DNA from 2 places in the Actinoplanes hulinensis genome. Region 1 is predicted to be linked to the other one. Evidence: riboswitches for the same ligand, from Rfam matches in the RefSeq annotation. Region 1 holds a riboswitch; the other holds the start of a gene.
The links. Region 1 has a riboswitch for glycine ahead of gcvT (glycine cleavage system aminomethyltransferase GcvT). Riboswitches for the same ligand answer to the same signal wherever they lie in the genome.
Positions count from the first base shown of each region.

Region 2: linked by a shared signal. The riboswitch ahead of gcvP (aminomethyl-transferring glycine dehydrogenase) and the one ahead of gcvT (glycine cleavage system aminomethyltransferase GcvT) in region 1 are both predicted to bind glycine.

Region 1 is NZ_JAHXZI010000009.1:333,554-341,195, forward strand. Features, by position in the region: gene KZ829_RS44570 (HflX-like GTP-binding protein) at 1-168, opposite strand, end outside; gene KZ829_RS19510 (class I SAM-dependent methyltransferase) at 221-1,105, opposite strand; gene KZ829_RS19515 (VOC family protein) at 1,170-1,538, shown strand; glycine riboswitch at 1,706-1,802, shown strand; gene gcvT (glycine cleavage system aminomethyltransferase GcvT) at 1,929-2,981, shown strand; gene gcvH (glycine cleavage system protein GcvH) at 2,992-3,354, shown strand; gene KZ829_RS19530 (L-serine ammonia-lyase) at 3,351-4,673, shown strand; gene KZ829_RS19535 (fused response regulator/phosphatase) at 4,779-6,437, shown strand; gene KZ829_RS19540 (response regulator) at 6,454-6,873, opposite strand; gene KZ829_RS19545 (ATP-binding protein) at 6,882-7,642, opposite strand, start outside.
Region 2 is NZ_JAHXZI010000009.1:96,446-104,087, reverse strand. Features, by position in the region: gene KZ829_RS18275 (SigE family RNA polymerase sigma factor) at 1-515, opposite strand, end outside; gene KZ829_RS18270 (chorismate-binding protein) at 692-1,891, opposite strand; gene KZ829_RS18265 (DUF5999 family protein) at 2,011-2,211, shown strand; gene gcvP (aminomethyl-transferring glycine dehydrogenase) at 2,308-5,157, opposite strand; glycine riboswitch at 5,235-5,318, opposite strand; gene mgrA (L-glyceraldehyde 3-phosphate reductase) at 5,368-6,363, shown strand; gene KZ829_RS18250 (nucleotidyltransferase domain-containing protein) at 6,381-7,052, shown strand; gene KZ829_RS18245 (nucleotidyltransferase domain-containing protein) at 7,056-7,642, shown strand, end outside.

The DNA of each region.
Region 1 (7,642 bases):
GCCGCGCCGCTGCACGAACCGGGCCACCACACGGCTGCCGCGGGACTCGGCCAGGGTGGCGAGTTCGTCGAGTCGTTCCTCGTAGCGCTTGTCCCTGGCCGAGAACAGACCGGCGACCACGACGGCGGCACCGTCGAGCGGGTCGTCGATGCTGCGGTACTGCTTCACGCCGACATGGTGGCCTCCGCCGCGAAACGGGGCCAGCGATTTCCGGTCCCGTTCAGGGATGGAGGCGTGCCCGGGTGCAGCGGGTCACGTACGGCATGGTGATCTCGTCACGGCCGCGGGTGGTCGGATGGGTGTCGAGGAGGTCCTCCACGCCGGCCAGCAGGTCGCGGCGCTCCGGCTCGGACAGGACGATCACGTAGCTGCGGGAGGCGACCATGTCCAGCAGCGCCTGCCGGTTCAGGGTGTGCCGCCAGCGGATCTCGGTGCGTTCGAGGCCGGCGAACGGCGTACCGATGACGGGGTTGGTGTCGATCTCCTGGCGGGTGTGCTGGTGAAGGATGTTGTCGAGGAGGGCGATCCACTCCTCGGTGTGGTCGCGGATGTTCCAGAGGAGGCTGAGCGTGCCGCCGGGGCGCAGCACGCGGGCCGCCTCGGGGATCGCGCGGGCCGGGTCGACCCAGTGCCAGGCCTGGGCGGCGACGACGGCGTCCACGTCGGCGTCGGGAAGCGGGATCCGTTCGGCGGTGCCGTCGAAGATCGCGGCCTTGGGGGCGACGGCGGCGAGCTGGTCGCGCATCTCGGCGGACGGTTCGACGGCGACCACGTCGAGACCGGCCTCGATCAGCAGCTGGGTGAGCTTTCCGGTACCCGCGCCCAGGTCGAGGACGCGGCGGGCCGGGCGGGGGACGGACCATTCGACGGCGGAGCGCGGGTAGGGCGGGCGGCCGCGATGATAGGCGTCGGCGGCGCTGCCGAAGGAGCCGGCGTGCAGTGTCCTGGACCAGCGGCGGGTGGCGCCCTGCCGGGTCATGCCGCAGGCTTTGCCGATCTCGTCCCAGCTGGCGGCGTGTTCCCGCCGGAGCCGGTTGATGATCTGGGTGCGGCGCGCCTCCGCCTCGGCGATCGTCTCGGTGAGGCGGCGTAGTTCATCCAACATGGGAGCAACATACGTTGCCTTTCCCTTCGAGAGCAACGAATGTTGCCTACCTAGGATCGGGTTCATGGCGGTCATCGCGCAGATCTCCCTCGGTGTCCAGGATTGCGAACGGGCCGGAGCCTTCTGGATGCGGGCTCTCGGGTACGTGCGCCGCCCACCCCGCTGGGCCGGTGACGACTGGATCGTGATCGAGCCGCCGCCCGGTGTCGCCGGCGCGCCGATCGCCATGGATCGGAGCGAGACCCCGATCCAGGAGCAGCCGCGGATCCATTTCGACATCCGGGCCGACGGTGACCTCGAGGCCGAGGTGGACCGTCTGCTGATGCTCGGCGCGCAGCGGGTGGACTGGCCCTACTACCCGGAGCCGAACGATCGGGAGCCCCCGTTCGTGGTGCTGGCCGACACCGAGGGCAACCGGTTCTGCGTCCAGTAGCGCTTCCACGGGCCGACCAGGAACTCCACGAGCATGGTCTCGATGATCCGTGCGAAGCCCTCGTCCCCGGCGCTACAGGCCCCGGTTCCGCAGCCACGGCTGCCCCGGCTTGACCGTCCCGTCGGGGGCCGGATAGGTTCGCGAACACAACCGAAAACTTCGCCGCTGCAACCGTCGCGGGAGAGTCCCCACCCCTGGTGGCGGGGCGCCGAAGGAGCAACTTCTCCCTCAGAATCTCTCAGGCTCAGGTACCGCGACCGGTCAGGCGACTCTGGAAAGTCGGTCCGCCGCCAGCGGTCCGCGCCCACGGTGCAAACCGCCTCGGCGGTGAACCTCTCAGGCCCCATGACAGAGCGAGGGAGGCCGACCCGCTATCGAGGAGCCTCCTTCGTGAGACGCACCGCGCTGTTCGACGTCCATTCCCGCCTGGGCGCGGCCTTCACCGATTTCGCCGGCTGGTCGATGCCGCTGCGCTACGGCAGTGATCTGGCCGAGCACCACACCGTCCGGGACGGCGCGGGCCTGTTCGATCTGAGCCACATGGGCCGGATCCGGGTGTCCGGCGATCCCGCTTTCCTCGACTGGGCGCTGGTCGGCCGGATGTCGGCGGTGAAGGTGGGCCGCGCCAAGTACACGATGCTGTGCCACACCAACGGCGGGGTCCTCGACGACCTGGTGGTCTACCGGCTGGCCGAGCGGGAGTTCATGGTGGTGGCGAACGCGGCCAACGCCGCGGTGGTGCGGGCCATGCTGGGTGAGCATTCCAACGGGTACGACGTACGCGTCGTCGGCGAACAGCCCGGTGTCCTGATCGCGGTGCAGGGCCCGATGTCGCTGGACGTGCTCGGCACCGGCGCCGACCTGCCCTATTACGGCATCCGCCCGGACCGGCTGGACGGCCGGGAGGTGCTGCTGGCCCGTACCGGCTACACGGGCGAGGACGGTTTCGAGATCTACTGCTCGGCCGGCGACGCTGCGGCGATCTGGGAGTGGGCGGCCGCCCGCGGGGCCCGTCCGTGCGGGCTGGCCTGCCGGGACACGTTGCGCCTGGAGGCCGGGATGCCCCTGTACGGCCACGAGCTGTCGGTGCGCTCGACCCCGTTCCATGCCGGTCTGGGCCGGGTGGTGGCTCTGGACAAGCCGGACTTCGTGGGCGCCGCGGCGCTGCGGTCGGTGGCCGCCGCGGGTCCGGAGACGCTGCTCGCCGGGCTGGTGACCGAGGGCCGCCGGGCGCCCCGGGCCGGTTACCGGGTGCTGCACGAGGGCACGGATGTGGGTGTGGTGACCAGTGGCGCCCTCTCCCCCACGCTCGGCCATCCGGTGGCGATGGCCCAGGTGACGGCCGCTCTGGCCGAACCGGGAACGAAACTCGCCGTCGACATCCGCGGCACCCGGGTCGACGCCGAGGTCGTCGCCCTGCCCTTCTACCGCCGTACCCGCTGAGGAGCCGACCATGATCCCCGAGAACCTGCGCTACAGCCGTGACCACGAGTGGCTGACCGAGGGCTCGCCGGCGACGGTCGGTGTGACGGCGTTCGCCGCCGACGCGCTCGGCGATGTCGTGTTCGTCGAGCTTCCGGAGCCGGGCACGCTGGTCAAGGCCGGTGACCCGTGCGGCGAGATCGAGTCGACGAAGTCGGTGAGCGAGGTCTACGCCCCCGCCGACGGCGAGATCATCGAGGTCAACGTCACCCTGAGCGACGAGCCCGGCCTGATCAACACCGATCCGTACGGCGCGGGCTGGCTGTTCAGGCTCCGCGTGACCGGCGACCCGGAGCTACTGGACGCGGCCGGCTACACGACGCTCGTGTCATGACGGTCTCGGTCTTCGACCTGTTCTCCGTCGGGATCGGGCCGTCCAGTTCGCACACGGTCGGCCCGATGCGGGCGGCACGCATGTTCGCCGACCGTCTGGCCGGTGCCGACGGGGTGACGCGGGTACGGGCCGAGTTGTTCGGCTCGCTGGGCGCCACCGGTCACGGGCACGGCACGCCGAAGGCGGTGCTGCTGGGGCTCACCGGCGCCGATCCGGAGACGGTCGACGTGACGACCGCCGACGAGCGGGCCGCCCGCATCCACGCCGAGGGCCGGCTGCCGCTGCCGCACGGTCCGGTGGTCGAGGTGGATCTGGTTCTGCACCGGCGGCGGACGCTGCCGGAGCATCCCAACGGGATGACCTTCGCCGCCTTCGGCGCCGACGGCACGGAGCTGCTGGCCAAGACCTATTTCTCGGTCGGCGGCGGCTTCGTGCTCCCCCAGCACCATTCCGGCGTACGGGATTCGCACACGCGTATTCCGTACGCCTTCTCGTCGGGTGCGGAACTGTTGTCGCTCACCCGGACCACCGGTTTGTCGATCGCGCGGCTGATGCTGGCGAACGAGGCCGCCTCGCGGCCGGAGGCGGAGGTCCGCGCCGGGCTGCTGGACATCTGGCAGGTGATGCGCGACTGTGTGGCGGCCGGCCTGGACGCCGAGGGCGTGCTGCCCGGCAGCTTGAAGGTGCGCCGCCGGGCGGCCGGGATCGCCCGGCAGCTGCGGGCGTCGGGTCATCGTGACGAGCTGGCGATGGAGTGGCTGACCGTCTACGCGATGGCGGTGAACGAGGAGAACGCGGCCGGCGGCCGGGTGGTGACCGCGCCGACGAACGGTGCGGCCGGGATCATTCCGGCGGTGCTGCACTACTCGGGTGCGCAGGGCGACGACGTGGTGCGGTTCCTGTTGACGGCGGGTGCGATCGGCCTGTTGTTCAAGGAGAACGCGTCGATCTCGGGCGCCGAGGTGGGCTGTCAGGGCGAGGTGGGCTCGGCGTGCGCGATGGCGGCGGCCGGGCTGGCCGAGGTGCTCGGCGGCACCCCGGAGCAGGTGGAGAACGCCGCCGAGATCGGCATGGAACACAACCTGGGCCTCACCTGCGACCCGGTCGGCGGCCTCGTGCAGATCCCGTGCATCGAGCGCAACGGCATGGCCGCGGTCAAGGCGGTCACCGCCGCGAAGATGGCGCTGCGCGGCGACGGCCGCCACCACGTCTCCCTCGACAAGGTCATCAAGACCATGAAGGAGACCGGCGCCGACATGAAGATCAAGTACAAGGAGACGGCCCGGGGCGGACTGGCGGTCAACGTCATCGAGTGCTGAGCCCCGGAGACGGACGGCGGGTGCGTTTTCCAGGACCGGGATGCCTCATTCTGTTCGATGTCCATTGAAATTGGCCGCAGCTGGACTTCTCGTGATGGGAGATCGATGTCGACGGTGATGGTTGTCGATGACGACCCGGTCTGCCGGGACTTCCTGCGCACGTTGCTGAACTACCGTGGGCATCAGACCTGTGAGGCCGCTGACGGCGGCACCGCGTTGTCACTGGCGTACCGGCGCCCGCCGGATGCGGTGATCACCGATGTCATGATGCCGCATCTCGACGGCTACGAACTGGCTCGCCTGCTGCGTGCCCAGCCGGCGACCCGCCACATACCGATCGCGTTCAGCACCGCACACTACGGCCACGACGAGATCGAGCCGATGGCCCGTGCCTGCGGCGTCCGGGATGTCATCTTCAAACCGGCGCAACCGGGCATGGTGCTGGCGACGATCGACGCCCTTCTGGGTTCCGGGAGCGTCGCGGAGCAGGCAGCCGGGCTCGCCGGATCGGTCGACGCGGCCGGGGGCGTGTCGCTGGGCCGGCAACCCGTGTGCCCGGCCGACGATCTGACCGACCATTGGCGGAACCTGGTCACGGACTGCGCTGACCGGCTGGCGGAGACTCATCGGCTCACCCGGTCCGGCATGTGGGATCTGGACCCGGATTCCGGCATGATCGTGCTGTCGACCGGCTTGTGCGACCTGCTCCGGCTTCCGTCCGCCAGGGTGGGCCTCGACCAGTTGCGGCAGCGTGTGCATCCGGACGATCTCGCCAGGTTGCTGACCATCGCCGGGAAGGTCTGGCGGACGGGTGAATCCGACCGGACCGAGATCCGCGTCGCGGCCATGGACGGCGTCGTCCATGAACTGATCGTGTCGTGCCGGGCGACCACGCCGGGGCGGCGGGCCGGGGAGGCGCCGCGGACCATGCGGGGGGTCGCCCAGGATGTCACCCAGATCCGCCATGCCCAGCGCGCCGGCCAGCAGGCGCAGGCGCAGTGGGATGCGGAGCGCCGCGCCGCCGACGCGTTCCACCGGGCCGTGTTGCCCAGGGAGCTGCCCGCGGCGCCCGGTGTGGAGCTGGGCGCGATCTATCTGGCCGCCCCCGAACGGCTGGACATCGGCACCGGCTGGTACGACGTCCAGCAGGTCGACGGCGGCCGGATCCTGCTGTCGGTCGGTGAGGTGGCCGGCCACGACCAGCCGGCCGCGGCGGCGATCGCCTCGATCCTCGCGGCGCTACGGGCGTACGCCCACGAGGATCCCGATCCGGGCCGCCTGCTGACCCGGCTCAACCGGCTGCTGATCGCCAGTCTTCCGGGCGACACGTTCGCCACCGCTGTCGTCGCGATCTACGATCCGGAGACCGGCCTTCTGTGTCTGGCGAACGCCGGCCACCCCGTACCCCTGCTGCTTCTGCCCGGCGAAACCGGCGATCCGGCGGTCGTCGCGCTGCGGCGGGAAGATCCGGCGCTGGGAGTCTTTCCGGACGCGGAGTTCTCCGGGCAGCACCTGGCCATGGCCGCGGGTACGGTGCTGTGCGCGTACACCGACGGTTTGATCGACCGTCACAGCGGTCCGCAGGCGTCCGATGCGCGACGGCTGCCGCAGGTCGCCGTGCGGGCGTTCGGTGAGCTGGCGGCTGACCGCTCGTGGCCGCTGCCGGACGCCCAGGAGCTGGCCGAGCGGATCGTCCGGGAGATGCTCGGGGGAGACTCGCCCGATGACGACGTCTGCCTCGCCGTTCTCTGGGTGTCCGGGTAGGCCGCCGGACGACGGGTCAGCGCCGGCCCGCTCCGAGCGAGTGGTCCACGAGCCGGAGCAGGTCCTCGATGTCGTACGGCTTGGTCAGGCAGCACAGCGCTCCCTGGGCCAGGACCCGTTGGTGGACGGCGTCGTCGGTCTCGCCGCTGACCACGATCACCGGAATGGCCCGGGTGGCCGGTTCGGCCCGGAGCCGGGTGAGCACCTGTTCCCCGCTGATGTCGGGCAGGGTGAGGTCGAGCAGCACCAGGTCGGGGTGAAGCCGGGCGGCGCTGTCCAGTCCGGTACGGCCGTCCGGCGCGGAGTCGAACACCACGGCCGGGCGGCTGCTGAGGATGCGTTCGACGAGGATGGTGTTGATGGCGCTGTCTTCGATGTAGAGCACGGTGCCGGCCACCGTGGCGTTCTCGGGATTCCCGGGCTGGTCGACTGACACCGGATACCTCAATTCGTTGCGGTCGAAGCGGTACGGGCGTCCAGCACGGCGCGGACCTTCTGGGTGATTCCGGTGGCCGTGTAGGGCTTCTCCAGGAAGGCGACGGTCGGGTCGTCCGGGTTGAGGGTGAGCACGCCGCGGGTGTGCGCGGACGTGAAGATCACCGGTAGGCCCGGCCGCATGGCGGTGATCCGGTCGGCCAGTTGCCGGCCGTTCATGCCCGGCATGATGACGTCGGTGACCAGCAGACTGATGTCCGGGTTCCCGCGAACGATCTTGAGGGCCTGGCGGCCGTCGGCGCCGGACAGGACGTGATATCCGGCGGTTCGCAGAATCCGTTCGGTGAGCATCCGTACGGCGGCATCGTCCTCGATGAACAGGATCGTCTCGGTCCCGGTCGCCAGCTCCTGCGGCATGGGCTGGGCGGGGATGTCGACGGTCGGCGCCGTGGTGATGGGCAGGTGCACCTCGATGACGGTGCCTCGTCCCGGTTCCGAGTCCACTCGGATGTGCCCGTCGGCCTGGGCCACTATGCCGTACACGGTGGACATGCCCAGACCTGTGCCTTTGCCCTGCTCCTTGGTGGTGAAGAACGGCTCGAAGATCCGGGCGGCCACCTCGGCGGACATGCCGTCACCGGTGTCGGCGACGGTGATCAGAGCGTATTCTCCGGGCCGGCCGCCCAGCTGGGTGGCCTGCTCGGGGCCGACGTCGACGTGGTCGGTGGCGATGGTCAGAATGCCGCCGCCGGGCATCGCGTCACGGGCGT
Region 2 (7,642 bases), 240 kb from region 1:
AGGACGGGCCGGTCGTTGACCAGCATCTGCCGGAGTTTGATGAGCGACCGCCGGGTCTGGCTCTTGACCACGGTGACGGGCACTCCGAGTTCCTGGGCGACCTGTTCCACACTGTGGTCGGCGAAGTAGCGCAACATGACGATGGCGCGGTCGCGGGCGGGCAGGCGGGCAAGCGCGCCGAGCATGGTGAGCCGCAGTTCGGGGCTCATCGAGTAGGCGGGTTCGCGCAGTTCGCCGGGGACGGCCTCGGTGGAGCTGCGGCGGCGCCGGTGGTCGAGGTAGACGCGCAGGAGCACCCGCTGGGCGTACGCGATGAGGTTGTCGCTGTCGACGGCCCGGTCCCAGCTGAGGAACAGCTTGGTGAGGGTGGTCTGGGTGAGGTCCTGGGCCAGGTGCCAGTCCCGGCACAGCTGGAAGGCGCTGCTGTGCAGCCGGGGCGTGCTGGCGTGGGCGAATCCCGCGAAGTCCACCCGGAGGTGGATGCCGGAGACCGGTGGATCAAGGGTGTCGAGCATGACCGCGATGTCGCCTCTCTGCAGCCACCACGGCACTTCCTTGTGCCATTGTGGACCGCCTCGGTGCCGCGCGTGCGTCAAATTACGCGCTCAGCCCCCTTCCGTGGGGGCGGATGCCGACAGTGGCACGCAATAGGTAGAGGCGGCTCGGAGAGAGCTTGGAGGAGGCTGTGGGGTCAGGCGCCGCGCAGGGCGGCCCGCAGCGGTCCGGCTTTGGCGGCGGCTTCGGCGACCTCGTCGGCCGGATCGCTGTCGATGGTGATGCCGCCGCCGGCCCAGGCGTGGACGCGGCGGCCGTCGACGGTGACGGTGCGGATGCTCAGGCCGAGATCGAGGTGGTCGTGGCCGAGCCAGCCGAGGGCGCCCATGCTGACGCCGCGGCCGACCGGTTCGAGGGCGGCGATCTGGGCGAGGGCGGCGAGCTTGGGGGCGCCGGTGACGCTGCCGCCGGGGCAGACGGCCCGCAGCAGGGCGGCCAGGTCCACGTCGCCGTCGAGCGGGGCGGAGACGACGGATTCGGCCTGCCAGAGACCCACCCATCGGCGTACGGCGAACAGCTCGTCCACCCGCACCGGCCCGGTCCCGGGCAGCCGGGCGAGGTCGTTGCGTTCCAGGTCGACGATCATGACGTGCTCGGCGCGTTCCTTGGCGGAGGCGAGCAGTTCGAAGCGGCCGGCGTCGGTGGCGGGGCGGGTGCCCTTGATCGGGCGGGTGATGACCCGGCCGTGGCGGACCTCGACGAGGGTCTCCGGGGAGGCGGTGGCCATGGCCCAGCCGTCGCCGGCCAGGACGCCGCCGTAGCGGGCGCCGGGCAGTCCCGCGACGCGGCGCAGGGCGGGCCCGGGGTCCCCGGTGTACGGCGCCGACGCGTGCCCCACGACGTTGACCTGATAGACGTCGCCGCGGGCGATGGCGGCCCGGACCTGGTCGATGGCGTGGGCGTGGTCGGCGCGGCTCCAGCTGTCCCGCCACGGGCCGAGCGACCATCCCTTAGAAGGGGAAAAATCCGTCTGAGAGGCGGAATGTCGGTATACAACGGCGTAAACATCGGGAATGCTGGGCACTGGCGAGGGGGCGCCGACCACTCCCCCAGCCATCACGCATCCGGCATCCGCCGACACGTAGAGTGCTGCCCCGCAAACTGCACCATCGCCGATCGTCTTCTTTTTGTCACCCGTTCGGCCAAGATTCCGCACCGGTAGTCCGTTGCCGTCGAGGAACGCGGCAAGAAGCTCGGCAGGGTCACCGGGATCACCCCGATGCCATCGAAAAGCGCTCAACACGTCATGACGTGCACCGCAGTCCGCCGGAGCGCCCGGTGGCGCCCCGAACGGAGGTAGCGGAGAGTGGTCAACAACGCCGCCGCCGTGGAACATCGGAGCCGAGGACGCGGACACGGACGCCGTCACCGGGTTGAACCGCTGTCGTTCGATGTGAGGTAACGTTCGTCACCGCGTTTGTGAACCTTCACACAACCCCCAACGGAGATCCACCGATGTGCCAGCACCTGAACCCATGTCCCCCCGCCGACGCTACCGACCGTGAGGCCGCACTCATCATCGCGACCTTCCGGGAGCAGGGCTGGAGCCTGCTCTGCAACGGCGTCATCATCTTCGAGGACACCGGCGAGCTGCTGCCGGACGGCACCATGATCGAGCCGCACCGCGGCCCGGCGGTGCACGCCCTGGCGGCGTGACCCATCACTGAACACGCGACGCAGCGTAATCAATCGACGACTACGAAGGCGGCGCAGGCCGCGATCAGCGACGACCGCGACCTGCGCGACTCCGGATCAGTCCTCGAACGCCTCGGGCGACGGGCACGAGCAGACCAGATTCCGGTCTCCGAAGGCCCCGTCGATCCGGCGCACCGGCGGCCAGTACTTCGCCGTCCGGTCCACGCCCGCCGGGAAACCGGCCACGGAGCGTGAATACGGGTGAGCCCACTCGTCCGCCGTCACCGCCGACGCCGTGTGCGGCGCGTTGGCCAGCGGATTGTCGTCCTTCGGCCACACCCCGGCCGCGACCTGGTCGATCTCACCCTTGATGGCGATCATCGCGGCGATGAAGCGATCCAGCTCCGCCAGATCCTCGCTCTCGGTCGGCTCGACCATGAGCGTGCCGGCCACCGGGAACGACATGGTCGGCGCGTGGAAGCCGTAGTCGATCAACCGCTTGGCCACGTCGTCCACCGAGACGCCGGTCGCCTTGGTGATCGGGCGCACATCGAGGATGCACTCGTGCGCGACCAGGCCGTGCTCGCCCGCGTACAGCACCGGGTAGTGCTCACGCAGCCGCGCCGCCACATAGTTGGCCGCCAGCACCGCCGACGCGGTCGCCGCCGCGAGACCGTCCGGGCCCATCATCCGGATGTACGCCCACGAGATCGGCAGGATCCCCGCCGAACCGTGCGCCGCCGCCGAGACGGCGTGGTGGTCGCCCTGCCGCAACGGGTCCCCGGGCAGGAACTCGGCCAGGTGCGCGCCGACCGCGACCGGGCCCACGCCGGGACCGCCGCCGCCGTGCGGGATGCAGAACGTCTTGTGCAGGTTCAGGTGCGACACGTCCGCCCCGAACTTCCCGGGCCGCGCGTAGCCGACCAGCGCGTTCAGGTTGGCGCCGTCCACGTACACCTGCCCGCCCGCCTCGTGCACCTTGGCGCACAGGCCGGCGATCGAGGTCTCGTAGACGCCGTGGGTGGACGGGTAGGTCACCATGATCGCCGAGAGCGCGTCCCGGTGCTTCTCGATCTTGGCGTCCAGGTCGGCCAGGTCGACGTTGCCGTCCGCGTCACAGGCCACCACGACCACCCGCATGCCGGCCATCACGGCGCTGGCCGCGTTGGTGCCGTGCGCGCTCGACGGGATCAGGCACACGTCCCGGTGGGCCTCGCCGCGGGAGCGGTGGTAGCCGCGGATGGCGAGCAGGCCGGCCAGCTCACCCTGGGAGCCGGCGTTCGGCTGGACGCTGACCGCGTCGTAGCCGGTGATCTCGGCGAGCCACTTCTCCAGCTGGGCGACGAGATGCTCGTAGCCGGCGACCTGCAGTTTCGGCGCGAACGGGTGGATGTCGGCGAACTCCGGCCAGGTGACCGCCTCCATCTCGGTGGTGGCGTTCAGCTTCATCGTGCACGAGCCCAGCGGGATCATGCCGCGGTCCAGCGCGTAGTCCCGGTCCGACAGCCTGCGCAGGTAGCGCAGCATGCTCGTCTCGGAGTGGTGGGTGTTGAACACCGGGTGGGCCAGGTAGTCGCCGGTGCGCTCCAGCGCGGCCGGGATCGGGCGGCCGGTCTCCAGCGCTTCCACGTTCATCACGCACACGTAGGCGCCGCCGACGGTCACGCCGAAGGCGTCCCAGATCCGCTGCACCTCCGACTGGGTGGTGGTCTCGTCGCAGGAGATCGAGACGTGGTCGGCGTCAACCAGGTGCAGGTCGATGCCGTACTTGGCGGCGGCCGCGAGCACCTTCTCGGCCTTACCGGGCACGCGGGCGAGCACGGTGTCGAAGAAGCTCTCGTGGACCACGGTCACGCCGTCGACCATCCGCAGGCCGGCGGCCACGCGGGCGGCGTGCTGGTGGGTGCGGGCCGCGATGGCGCGCAGGCCGGCCGGGCCGTGGTAGACCGCGTACATGCTGGCCATGACGGCGAGCAGCACCTGCGCGGTGCAGATGTTGCTGGTCGCCTTCTCCCGGCGGATGTGCTGCTCACGGGTCTGCAGCGCCAGCCGGTAGGCCTGATCGCCGTCGGCGTCCTTCGAGACGCCGACCAGGCGCCCGGGCAGGGACCGCTCCAGGCCGTTGCGCACCGCCAGGTAACCGGCGTGCGGGCCACCGAACCCCAGCGGTACGCCGAAGCGCTGCGTGGTGCCGGCCGCGATGTCGGCGCCGATGTCCCCGGGCGAGCGCAGCAGGGTCAGCGCCAGCAGGTCGGCGGCGACCGTGACCAGGGCACCCTCGGCGTGGGCGGCCTCGACCAGGGCCGCGTGGTCCCGGACCTTGCCGGAGGCGCCCGGGTACTGCAGGTGCAGCCCGAAGTAGTCCTCCGGCAGCTCCGCGCCGCCGTCGAGGTCCACGAGGTGGATGACGATGCCGAGCGGTTCGGCACGGGTCCGCAGCACCGACAGCGTCTGCGGGAACGTGTCGGCGTCCACCGCGTACACGTTGCTCCTGCTCTTGGAGGCGCGGCGCGCGAGGGTCATCGCCTCGGCGACCGCCGTGGCCTCGTCGAGCATCGACGCGTTGGCCGTGGTCATCCCGGTCAGGTCGGTGACCATGGTCTGGAAGTTGAGCAGCGCCTCCAGGCGGCCCTGGCTGATCTCCGGCTGGTACGGCGTGTAGGCCGTGTACCACGCCGGGTTCTCCAGCACGTTCCGCTTGATCACCGCCGGGGTGACCGTGCCGTAGTAGCCGAGGCCGATCATCGGGGTGGCCACCACGTTGCGTCCCGCGATGCCGCGCAGCTCGGCGATCGCCTGCTCCTCGGAGATCCCGGCCGGCAGGTCGAGTGATCCGTCGAACCGGATGGACGAGGGGATCGCGGCGTCCATCAGCTCCTCGACCGAGCCGTACCCCACCGTCTTGAGCATGTGGGCCTGCTCGTCCGGGCCGGGGCCGATGTGCCGGGAAACGAACGGGGACGTCATGGGCGACTCCAGAGCGTGAGAAGGTCGAGGATCAACCTCCCCCTCTGTCATACCCACACCGCGGCATTTCAGAGTCGCCTGCCCACGCGGTCCTTTTGCCTGAAAGTTTCCGGGGAGGAGTTGCCTCTTCGGCGCCCAAAGGTCTCTCCCGCGTGCACCCCCAACCTACCAGCGCACATGGGTGGGTCCGGGAGCCCTAGGGTGTTCGATGTGACGTACTTCCCTGCCGCCGACCGCTACCGCGACATGATCTACCGCCGTGCTGGTCGCAGTGGCCTCAAGCTCCCCGCCATCAGCCTCGGCCTCTGGCACAACTTCGGTGACTCCCGCCCCGTCGACCGTCAGCGCGCCATCGTCCGCCGCGCCTTCGACCTCGGGGTCACCCACTTCGACCTGGCCAACAACTACGGGCCGCCGCCGGGCAGCGCGGAGACCAACTTCGGCGCCATCCTGAACACGGATCTCAAGCACCACCGCGACGAGCTGGTCATCTCGTCGAAGGCCGGCTACACCATGTGGGACGGCCCGTACGGCGACTGGGGCTCCCGCAAGTACCTGGTCTCGTCGCTGGACCAGTCGCTGAAGCGGATGGGCCTGGACTACGTCGACGTCTTCTACCACCACCGGCCCGACCCGGAGACCCCGCTCGAGGAGACGATGACCGCCCTGGACGCCATCGTGCGCTCCGGCAAGGCGCTCTACGTCGGCATCAGCAACTACCGGTCCGAGCAGGCCGCGCAGGCCGCCGACCTGCTGCGCGAGCTGGGCACGCCACTGCTGATCCACCAGCCGTCCTACTCGATCCTGAACCGGTGGATCGAGCACGACCGGCTGCTCGACACCCTCGAGGCGGCCGGGGCCGGGTGCATCGCGTTCAGCCCGCTCCAGCAGGGTCTGCTCACCGACCGTTACCTGACCGGCATCCCGGAGGACTCGCGGATCCGCACCAGCGTGTTCCTCAACGAGAGCGCCCTGGACAACCAGACGCTGGCTCGACTGCACACGCTCGACGACATCGCGAAGCGGCGCGGGCAGTCGCTGGCCCAGATGGCGCTGGCGTGGGCGCTGCGCGACGAGCGGATGACCAGCCTGATCATCGGCGCGTCGAGCGTCGAGCAACTGGAGAACAACGTCGCCGCCCTCGGCAGGATCGGCTTCGACCAGAGTGAGCTGGACGAAATCGACGCGACGGTGCTCGACCTGTAGACGTACGCTCCGGGCCCATGATCGAGCTCGTGCAACGGCACACGGCCCTCGCGGTCGTGGTCGGCTCCCGTGCCTATGGACTTCACCGGCCGGACTCCGACCACGACCGGCGGGGTGTGTTCGTGGCGCCGACCCGCGCCTTCTGGTCCCTGGACAAGCCGCCCACCCATCTGGACGGGCCGGCCGAGGAGCAGTTCTCGTGGGAGATCGAGCGGTTCTGCACGCTCGCGACGCAGGGCAACCCGACGGTGCTCGAGGTGCTGTGGTCGCCCCTCGTAACGGACAAGACCGTCGACGGTGACGCCCTCCTCGCGGTGAGAACCGCCTTCCTCTCCACCAGGGTGGCCGACACCTACGGCAGCTATGCGCGCGACCAGCTCGCCAAGGTGGCGTCCCGGCACGCCCGAACGGGGGAGATCAACTTCAAGCAGGCGATGCATATGATCCGCCTGCTTCTCGCCGGGGCGCACGTGCTGCGTACCGGGGAGGTCCTGGTCGACGTCACCCACCTGCGCGGCGAACTGCTCGCCGTGCGTAACGGCGACGTGCCGTGGCCGGACGTGGCCGCCTGGGCCGAGCGTTTGCAGGCCGACCTCACCGACGCGGCGGCCGGCACCGCGCTGCCGGAGAAGCCGGACCGCGACCGCATCGACCGGGTGCTCGTGGGCGTACGCGAAAGGAATCTGTAGACCGTGACCGTCGATGTCCCGTCGTGGGCCGGCGAGGCCGCCGCCTCCCTGCCCTATCCCCTGCTCTTCGCCACCGTGAGCGGGGCGCACCTCTACGGTTTCGCGTCGGTCGACTCGGATCTCGACCTGCGGGCCGCGCACGTACTGCCGCCCCAGGAGGTGGTCGGCCTGCGAACAGGTCCGGACACGCTCCAGAACAGCGGCGTCCGCGACGGCGTGGAACTCGACGTGGTCAGCCACGATCTGCTGAAGTTCGCGCGGCTGCTCAACAGCCGGAACGGGTACGTGCTGGAGCAACTGCTGTCTCCGCTCGTGGTCCTCACCTCGGAGGTGCACGCCGAGCTGATCTCCCTGGCCACGGGCATGATCACCAGCAATCACGCGCACCACTACCTGGGGTTCGCGGCCACCCAAAAACGGCTCTACCACAAGTCCGGGCATCTCAAGCCGGCGCTCTACACGCTGCGGGTGCTGCTCACCGGCATCCATCTGATGCGCACCGGCGAACTGGAGACCGACCTGGGCATTCTCGGTCAACGGTTGGCCTACGTGCCGGAGCTGATCGCCGCGAAACGCGAGGCCGAGCACGG